DNA from 3 places in the Thiohalobacter sp. COW1 genome. Region 3 is predicted to be linked to each of the others. Evidence: riboswitches for the same ligand, from Rfam matches in the RefSeq annotation. Region 3 holds a riboswitch; each other region holds the start of a gene.
The links. A riboswitch is a leader RNA that binds a small molecule or an ion and turns the genes downstream of it on or off. The one in region 3 is predicted to bind cobalamin.
Positions count from the first base shown of each region.

Region 1: linked by a shared signal. The riboswitch ahead of COW1_RS15305 (TonB-dependent receptor domain-containing protein) and the one ahead of COW1_RS07715 (ribonucleoside-diphosphate reductase subunit alpha) in region 3 are both predicted to bind cobalamin.
Region 2: linked by a shared signal. The riboswitch ahead of COW1_RS12460 (TonB-dependent receptor) and the one ahead of COW1_RS07715 (ribonucleoside-diphosphate reductase subunit alpha) in region 3 are both predicted to bind cobalamin.

Region 1 covers NZ_AP024239.1:3,232,681-3,235,924, forward strand. Annotated here, with positions in the region: gene COW1_RS15305 (TonB-dependent receptor domain-containing protein) at 1-1,521, opposite strand, end outside; cobalamin riboswitch at 1,635-1,849, opposite strand; gene COW1_RS15310 (hypothetical protein) at 1,958-2,410, shown strand; gene COW1_RS15315 (ABC transporter ATP-binding protein) at 2,507-3,244, opposite strand, start outside.
Region 2 covers NZ_AP024239.1:2,643,519-2,646,762, reverse strand. Annotated here, with positions in the region: gene COW1_RS12475 (ATP-binding cassette domain-containing protein) at 1-297, opposite strand, end outside; gene COW1_RS12470 (gamma carbonic anhydrase family protein) at 426-962, shown strand; gene COW1_RS12465 (RNA-binding protein) at 1,138-1,494, shown strand; cobalamin riboswitch at 1,616-1,822, shown strand; gene COW1_RS12460 (TonB-dependent receptor) at 2,075-3,244, shown strand, end outside.
Region 3 covers NZ_AP024239.1:1,664,638-1,667,881, reverse strand. Annotated here, with positions in the region: gene COW1_RS07715 (ribonucleoside-diphosphate reductase subunit alpha) at 1-1,333, opposite strand, end outside; cobalamin riboswitch at 1,472-1,693, opposite strand; gene COW1_RS07710 (LysR family transcriptional regulator) at 1,730-2,620, opposite strand; gene metE (5-methyltetrahydropteroyltriglutamate--homocysteine S-methyltransferase) at 2,722-3,244, shown strand, end outside.

The DNA.
Region 1 (3,244 bases), 1.6 Mb from region 3:
GGTCGCATCGAGGTAGGTGTAACCGGCGCCGAAGTTCCAGCCCGCCCAGTCGGCGGCGGCGATCAACTCCAGGCCGCGGATGGTGGCATCGCGCACATTGGCCGGACTGGAGGTGAAGGTGCTCGGACCGGTCTGGACGGTGCTCCACTCGATCAGGTTCTTCAGGTCGGTATGAAACAGATTCGCTTCGGTGCGGACCTTCCCGAAGGTATGGCGCAGACCGAATTCAGCGGTTTGCGATTCCTCCGGTTGCAGATCCGGATTGCCCTGGATGATGTAGGTGGTGCCGAAGAAGCTGTCCACACTGCGTGGCCAGAACAGGCCGTTGACCGTCGGGGCCTTGAACGCCGTGCCGTAGGAAGCGATCACGCGGGTGCCGGTCGGGAGGTCGTGTCCCCAGGCGATATTGCCGGTGGTCTCGTTGCCGAATTCGCTGTGGTGATCGTAGCGCAGGCCCAGGGTCCAGTCGCTCGCCAGGGCGCTGAACTGATGCTGGACGAAGCCGGCACTGTTGTAGATGTTCTCGTCGATGACGCCGTTGCGGTCCTTGCTTGCCTCGTCCACCCAGTAGTCGATACCGGCGGTGAACAGACCGTTGAATACCGTGAGATCGTTCTGCCAGCTCGCACTGCGGCGTTTGGTCTGAATCACGGCCGGCGAGGTCGGGCTGGCGGAATCCGTTTCATCCAGGGCATAGCCCAGGGTCAGGGACTGGCTCCATACCGCAGTCGTCATGTGTTCCAGCTTCAGGCTGGCGGCCTGGTTCCTGTAATCGATGTCGCCGGTGGCGGGGTCGAGTTCATTGGTGCCGTGGGCATGGGTCAGGTTGAAACGCATCGCCAGCCCCGGCATCAGCTCACCGTCCAGCCCAAGCGCAGCATGCAGGTTGTCATAGCCGTGCTTCTCGCTGGACTGGTCGAGCGTGCGAATCCCGTCCGTGTCCAGGGCGCCGGCCTGCAGGCTGTAGCGCCAGCGCTCGCCGCCGCCGATGCCGGCCTCGATCTCGCGGGTGTCGTCGCCGCCGTAGCCGATGCGCGCGGTCGGCCCCTCGTTGCGGCGGGTGAAGATCTGAATCACGCCGCCCACGGCGTCGGAGCCGTACAGACTGGCGCGCGGGCCGCGCACGACCTCGATGCGCTCGATCTGGTCCGGGCGCAGGTTGCCCCAGTTGAAGGTGCCGAGGGTGGCGGAGGCGGCGCGCACGCCGTCGATCAGCACCAGCACATGATCGGAATTGGTGCCGCGGATGAAGACGGAATCGGTCTTGCCTATGCCACCGCTGGTACTGATGTGAATGCCGGCCTTCGCGCGCAGCAGTTCCACCGTGGACCTGGCCTGGCTGCGCTCGATTTCGTCCCGGTCGATGACCGTGACCGAGGCCAGGCTCTGGTCGGCGGTCTGTGCCGTCCGCGTGGCGGTAACGATGACCTGGGGCATTTCTTCCGAGTCGGCCGCGGGCGCGGCAGGCGAGATGAATCCGGAAGCGGCCGTGATTGCGGCCGCGAGCGTGGTTCTGAACATCGATTTCTCCCAACGCACGCCCGTCCGCGTGCGCATGATTATTGTGTGTACATGACAAGGGAAGGGCGTTGCGTGGGAGAGGTGGATGCCACGCGGGCACCGCCCTCCGCAGTGCCACCTGGGATACCTCGGGCCGGTCTCCGGGCTCGCGAGCAGGAAGTATGCTTCCCTGACCTGTCGCCTTCCCACGCGTACGCAGTGGCACTGTGACAGGTCTTGACTCGCCTACCGTTGCGGGGGCAGCGCCGGAATTGAATCCAGGGGATTCGCGCCGGCTTCCCGTTTCACCGCGCTGTGAAGGCGCGGCACCCGAGGCATTTCAAGTGGCCGGAACTTTACGCGGCGGCCGATGGCCGGTCAAGTTGACACGGCCGGCTTGACCTGTTCGTCGGCCGGGGTAGACTGGCATACCAATCGGTATGTTAGGAGTTCGGGCATGAGCCGGAATGCACCCGCGGTTTCACAGGATCCCTTTCTTGCCGCCTTTCGGGGCAGCTTCTACGGCGTGCTGCGCTGGCCCCAGCTGGATGAGCTCTGGCAGCGGCTGCGCGACGATGCCGATGGCGGCTGGTACATCTATGCCGTCGGTGAGACGCCGCCCGGGACCTCAGCCACGGCAGAACAGTTGGCCCGTTTCATCGATGAAGTGGACGTACTGCTGCGCCGTGAGCATGAAGAGGACTACTGCGGCATTGTCTACACCGATTCCTTCGATCAGCCCACCTATGTGAAGATCTTCGATCCCAACAACCTGGGTGTGAGCTGCGGCTTCTCCGACAATCCCCCCAAGCCCGGCTGGATCCTGTCCAAGCTCAAGCCCGCGGATCTCGAAGCGGACATGCCCCTGCCCGGCAATCGCCGCCGCTGGTGGCAACGTTTGTTCGGATAGACGGGGATGAACATGGGCTGTGCGGAATTATGTCGTACTGGCTGCGATTGAACGCGAATACATCCGCCCCTCTCCTCGTCGCTGCCGACCGCCTGATCAGAGTTGCGGAAACCAGAACCGGCCACCATCCGCTGCGACCGACTGCATCGGCCAGGCGTAGAGCCGGCTGAGGTTTCCGGCATTGAGCAGCTCGTCGACCGGGCCCTGCAGGCAGGTGCCGTCCGGCATCAGCATCAGTACGTGATTGCAGAAACGGGCGGCCAGATTCACATCGTGCAGCACCAGCAGGGCGGCCTTGTCGCTGTGGTCCAGGCTCCGGCGCACGCGCTGCAGCACATCGAGCTGGCGGCGCAGATCGAGGTGGTTGGTCGGCTCGTCCAGCAGCAGCAGGGCCGGGTCCTGCACCAGCAGGGTGGCGAAGGCCAGGCGCCGGCGCTCGCCGCCGGACAGGGTCTGGATGTTGCGTTCGGCCAGCGCCAGCAACTCGAGCTCCCCCAGGATCTGATCGACCCGCGCCACTTCCTCGCGCCCCTCCCACTGCCAGCCGCCCAGATGCGGATAGCGTCCCAGCAGGGCGGCCTCGCGCAGCTGCAGGGGAAAGGGGTCGTGATTGTCCTGCGGCATCAGGCCCAGGCGCCGGGCCAGGGCCTTGCGGGGGTGGGATTCCAGTGGCTGCCCGTCGATGAGGATGCGGCCGGTCTCCGGCTGGCGCAGTCGGGCCAGGCAGTGCAGCAGGGTGGTTTTGCCCGAGCCGTTGGGGCCGAGAATGGCCCAGCACTGGCCCGGCTCCACCACCAGATCCAGACCCGCGACCAGACGCCGCTGACCGATATC
Region 2 (3,244 bases), 980 kb from region 3:
GGCGATGGCCTGGTGAAGTTCCCACCAGCGGGCGTCGCCCTGCAGGACATGCTCGATGGCGCTGGCATCGGTGGACGGCATTTCCTGCGCCACACCGGCGATCACCCAGTCGGGCGGCAGTGTGAGTTCGCCGCCGTCGGGCGGCAGCACGCCCTGGATGAGATTGAACAGACTGGTCTTGCCGCAGCCATTGGCGCCGGTGATCCCGACCTTCTGGCCGGGATGAACGCGCAGCGAGACATCCTGCAGCAGCATCCGGTCGCCGCGCTGCAGGGCGAGATTCTTCAGTTCCAGCATGGAGGCGGCATTCTACTCCAATGCAACCGCACCGGCATCGAAGTACCCCGGGATGGCCGGGTGTCGCATTACTCCCCCTGCTTGCATAGACTGTCTGCCAGCACAGCCTACGAAGGATTGCCCCACCCATGCCCATCCGCACATTCGAGACCCACACCCCTGTCATCGATGGCTCCGCCTACGTCGATCCCACCGCGCTGGTCATCGGTCAGGTGGAGATCGGGGCGGACAGTTCGCTCTGGCCCAACGTGGTGGCCCGCGGCGATATTCATCACATTAAAATAGGGGCCAGCACCAATATTCAAGATGGCTCTGTTCTTCATGTCACCCACGACAGCGAGTTCGCGCCCGGCGGGCATCCACTGGAGATCGGTCACGCCGTCACAGTGGGCCACATGGTGGTGCTGCACGGCTGTACAATCGAAGATAACTGTCTGATTGGAATGGGTTCCATGATCATGGACGGGGCGCGTGTCCAGACCGGGGCCATGCTGGGGGCAGGCAGCCTGGTTCCACCCGGCAAGGTGCTGGACGGGGGCTGGCTGTGGGTAGGCCGACCGGCCAAAGCGGTGCGGGAGCTGACCGAACAGGAAACCCTGTTTCTGGAATACTCTGCGCGGCATTATGCCCGGCTCAAGGATCGCCACCTGGCGGGCAGCGACTGACTGGCGGGGACGGGAAAAAGGCCCTACAATCAAACCGGGAAGGCGATCAATGTGATGCCTGGCCAACATCAGGCCCGCGGGCGGCAGCATGGGCCCTGCCGCAGAGCCCCGACAGGAATCTTTCTCTACCAGGGATGTCGAAGAACAACACAGGCCCTGGTTTCAGGAGAAAGCCATGATGCTATTCATCGGTAATCTGCCCCAGTCGGCCACCACGGCGCGGCTCGCCGATGCTCTGCGCCTGGGGCATGAGGATGCTCACCGCCTGCGCATTATCCGCAAGCCCGGCCGTCACGGCGGAGTGCAGCGCTATGCTGTGCTGCAGGTGCGCACCCCGGCCGCGGCCAACCGGTTGCTGGGGCGCAGCAACAAGATCAAGCTCAACGGTCAGCCGCTGGAGTTGCGCGAGTTCTGCAAGCGCATTGCCAACAACGAACGCCGCGCGCTGAACTGGCGCAGCAAGACCTGGCCGCATGCCGAGCGTCGCTGCAACGAACGTCGCTGCACCGCAGGCGAACGACAGGCCGCCTGACAGCCCCCCGGCCGCGCCGGGGTGGACAGCCATCGGTGCCGCCGCAACCGCGGCGTGTGCATGCGCGTTGCCCCGTCCTTTACGCCATCCCGATTTGACTTCATGCAGATTCATGACTAAGGTGTGCACACCGTAGACAGGTGCTGGCAAGCTGTTCAGTGTTGCCAGTGAAACGGGAAGCCGGTGAGAAACCGGCACTGCCCCCGCAACGGTAATTGGGTCAAGGCGCTTCATCCAGGCCACTGTGCGCAAGCATGGGAAGGCGAAGCGTCGAGCCGTACGGCTCTACCCATAAGTCCGGAGACCGGCCTGCCTACTACGCTGCATCCGCATGACGGAGGCGGCGGCACTCGGCGCTACGGAGGGTATCGCCAGGGGCAGGCTACCCGCCAATCGCACTGGCGTTTCGCCTTTCTCCCGATTTGTCCTCCGCGGCGCGTGTATGCGTGTACTGGCGGAGGGCCAAATGTGTAATCCCGGACGACCCCGGCATGCCGGGCGGTCGATAATTCCACTACTATGCAGCGTCCATGATGCATCGGTCCTGGCCCGACTCGGTGCGTTCTGTCTCGGCCTGACGGTGCTGTCCGTCAGCGCGGACGAGCCGTTCGAACTGGACGATATCGTGGTCACTGCGGCCTCCCCGGATACACCTGTACTGGCCACGCCGCGCAGCGTTTCGGTCATCACGGCGCGCGACCTTGACAATGCCACCACCACCGATCTGGCCGAACTGCTGTCGCGCGAGGCCAATGTCAATCTGCGCAGCTTTTTCGGCGGCAACAAGTATTCCAATATCGACATCCGCGGCATGGGCGAGACCAGTGTCAGCAATGTCATTTTCCAGGTTGACGGCTTCCGTCTGAATGCGCCCGATCTGTCGGGTGCGGATCTGTCGAGCATTCCGCTGTCGCAGATCGAGCGTATCGAAATCCTGCGCGGCGCCAACGGGGTGCGCTATGGCGACGGTGCGGTCGGCGGTGTGGTCAATATCATCACCGGCCAGCCGCAGGCCGGAGTGCAGGGTCATGCTGAATATACCCGGGGTTCATTTGACAGTGACGCGACCACGGCGGATATCAGTGTGGGCGGACGCCATGCCCGCGCACGCCTGAGCCTGGCGCATGCCGACAGCGACGGCCACCGGGTCAACAGCGCCAGCCGCGAACGCGATGCCGCGCTGCGGCTGAATCTGTATCCACTGCCGGCGCTGGAGCTTGATCTGCGCGCGAGCTACCACGACGACCGGTTCGGTTTTCCCGGGCCGGTGAGCCAGACGGCGTTCCAGACACGGGAGGGCCGCGAAGGCTCCAACTCGCCGAACGACTTCAGCGAAACCACCGATCATCGCTATCAGGCACGGCTGGGCGCCGACCTGAACCGCTACGGGCGCCTCACCCTGCACGCCAATGTGCGCGACCGGGACAACCCCTATGTGCTGGGCTACACCCCGCTACTCAGCATCGAGGATCAGCAGGGCGAGATTTCCGAACGCTCACAGCATGTCGGCCTCGAGCATACCGTCGCCGTCACAGCGGCCGGGCTGCCGCTGGACATCGCCTGGGGCGCGACCGGCTTTTTCAGCGACTATGTCCGGCGCGAGAACGGCACCGATGTACCGGACCAGAGTAAGCGCACCGCCGGAGACATTGAGGAGGCGGCCGCCCACATCATTATCGACGCCGCGCCGGCCGATGCCTGGCTGCTCAGTGCCGGCTATCGCCTCGATCGCTTCCGGGTCGAGCGGCTG
Region 3 (3,244 bases):
GCTTGCCGCCCTGGTTGACCGCCACCGCGGTGTCGTTGGCGACTTTCAGGAATGGCACCACGCCCTGGCTCTTGCCGTTGGTGCCCTTGATGTGGGCATCCATGCCGCGCACCCGCGTCCAGTCGTTGCCCAGACCGCCGGCGAACTTGGACAGCAGTGCATTGTCGCGGATGCCGGAATAGATACCGTCGAGGTTGTCGGGAAGGGTGGTGAGATAGCAGGAGGAGAGCTGCGGGCGCAGGGTGCCGGAGTTGAACAGGGTCGGGGTGCTGCTCATGAAGTCGAAGCTGGAAAGCAGATCATAGAACTCGATCGCCCGCGCCTCGCGCTCGATCTCGTTGCTGGCCAGGCCCATGGCCACACGCATGAAAAACGCCTGCGGCAGTTCGAAGCGGGTCTTGTCATGGTGTATGAAGTAGCGGTCATAGAGGGTCTGCAGACCCAGATATGTGAACTGCAGATCGCGCTCGGGCTTGAGCGCGGCGCCGAGCCGATCCAGGTCGAAGCGGGTCAGTTCGCTGTCGAGCAGTTCCAGTTCCGCCCCGCGGTGGATGCAGGCCTTGAAGTAGTCGGGATAGCGCGTGGCCATTTCCGCCTGGGTGACCCGGGCGCTGCCGCCGCCGACAAAGCCCAGTGCCTCACGCCGCAGGTTGTCGAGCAGCAGGCGGGCGGCGACGTGGCTGTAGTCGGCTTCGCGATCGATCATCATGCGCCCGGCCATGACCAGTGCCTGGCCGACATCCCGCTCATGCATGCCGTCGAAGAGGTTGCGCCGGGCTTCCTGCAACACCGCGGCCGTGTCCACGTCCGTGAGCCCGGCGGTCGCCTCCTCGATCAGGGTTTCGATGTGGGCCAGGTCGAGCGGCCGGGTGCTGCCGTCATCGAGCGTAACCGTGAGTACGGCCTCGTCCTCGGCCGGCCGGCCCGCGCTCGCTGCGCGCCCGGCGGCGCGTCTTTCGGCCTGCTGATGGCGGTACAGGACATAGGCACGGGCGGTCTTGTGCTCGCTGGCGCGCATCAGCGCCAGTTCGACCTGATCCTGGATGTCCTCGATGTGGACGGTGCCGCTGCCCGGCACGCGTCCGAACAGCGCGTCGATGACCTGGTCGGTCAGTTGCTCGACGGTCTCGTGGACCCGGCTGGAGGCCGCGGCGGTGCCGCCTTCCACGGCCAGGAAGGCCTTGGTCATGGCAATGGCGATCTTGCTGCGGTCGAAGGCGGTGACCTTGCCATTGCGGCGGATGACGCGGTAGCCGGTTGGCGTCGGCGGTTCCGGTTCCGGCCGCCGGGCGGCCGCCGGCGTCGGCGATTCGGTTGCGGTGGTGGTTGTCAGCATGCTCTCCCCCTCTCTGCGTGGTGGCAGTGTGTCGATGACAGCGGGAGACGCGCGGGCGAGGCTGGCGGGCCGGGATCGGGAAATCTGGCGGCTCTGCCACCCTGAGGCCTTGGCGCGAGACCCGGGTGCATGGATTCGTGCGGAATCCACTCCGGCAGGTATTCGGGCTCGGGGGCTCGAACGGCGGTTGCCGTTCACCTGTGCCACGGCTTCCCATCCCGAAGGACAGTGCCTGTGCGTGCTGCACCTGTGGCGTCGTTCCCCCATACCGCTGCGCGACAGCCCCGGATTCTCACCGGGTTCCCTGTTGCCGCAACCACAATATCTAGTGGTCGCACCGGAGGTGAAGCCCAATATAGGAGATAATCGGGCGGGGTTCAAGCGGGTGGCGATCTATCTTTCGGCCGCCGTCGCCAGGGCGATGAAGTCTGCCAGCCAGGGTAGTTCGGCCTCGGTGGTCCGCACGGCCGCGTACATGCGCCCGCCCATGCCTTGCGGGCCCAGCGGCCGGGCCGCCAGGCGATCGGCTTCCAGAGCCGGGCGCAGGACCCAGTCGGGCAGCGCAGCCAGGCCGCGGCGGCTGGCCACCAGCTGCAACAGGACGGCGGTCAGTTCGCATTGGCGGACCTGCGCCGGCGTCACACCGGCCGGATCGAGGAAGTGGGTGAAGATATCCAGCCGCTGCTGCGGGACGGGGTAGGTGATGAGTGCCTGGTCGGCCAGGTCCTGCGGGCGGATCCAGTCGCGTTCAACCAGCGGATGGTCGGTCGGCATGGCCAGGAGGGCGCGATAGTCGAACAACGGCTGGAACTCCAGCCTCGGCCGCTCGATGGGGTCGGAGGTGATGACCAGGTCGATGTCGCCATCGATCAGTGCGGGCAGGGCATCGAAGTGGTCCGGCGTGCGGATGTCGATCTCGACTTCCGGCCAGCGCTGGCGGAAGTCCTCCAGCAGTGGCAGCAGCCAGTCGAAGCAGGCATGGCATTCGATGGTGACATAGAGGCGGCCGACTCGGCCGGCAGCGATTCCCAGCAGACTGTGTTCGACCTGCTCCAGCGCCGGCAGGACTTCCTGCGCGAGCGCGAGCACACGTTCGCCGGCCGGAGTGAGGCGGATCGGCCGACTGCCGCGATGGAGCAGCGTCACCCCGTAGTGATCCTCCAGGGTGCGAAGCTGGTGAGACAGTGCCGACTGGGTCAGATGCACTCGCTCCGCCGCCTGCGCCAGGCTGCCGCTGGCCGCGAGGGCGGCGAGGGTGCGGAGGTGCCGGATCTCGATCGTCATGAATAAAATTCAATTAAATAATGAAAATATTGAGATTGATTCATTTAAGTGTCGGGCACCATACTCCGCGGCCTCATTCAGAACAAGAGGCAGACGACACCATGACCACGACGCATAATCTCGGTTTTCCCCGTATCGGCCATCGGCGCGAACTGAAATTCGCCACCGAACAGTACTGGCGCGGCGAGATCGATCGCGACACTCTGCTCAGGACCGGGCGCGAACTGCGCGAGCGGCACTGGAAGCTCCAGCAGGCGGCCGGTCTGGACCTCATTCCCGTGGGCGACTTCTCGCTCTATGACCAGGTCCTGGACCATGCCGTGATGTTCGGCGTCGTGCCGCGCCGCTTCGGGCATGCGGGCGGTCCGGTCGATCTGGATACGATGTTTCGCATGGCCCGGGGCCGCGCCCCGACCGGCACACCGGCCGCGGCCTGCGAAATGACCAAGTGGTTCGACACCAACTATCACTACCTGGTCCCGGAATTCGAGACCGATACGCGTTTCGCCCTGTCCTCGGAGCACCTGTTCGAACAGGTCGAGGAGGCCGGGGCATTGGGCATCCCCGTCAAGCCGGTGCTGCTGGGGCCCCTGAGTTTTCTGTGGCTGGGGAAGTCGCGGGACA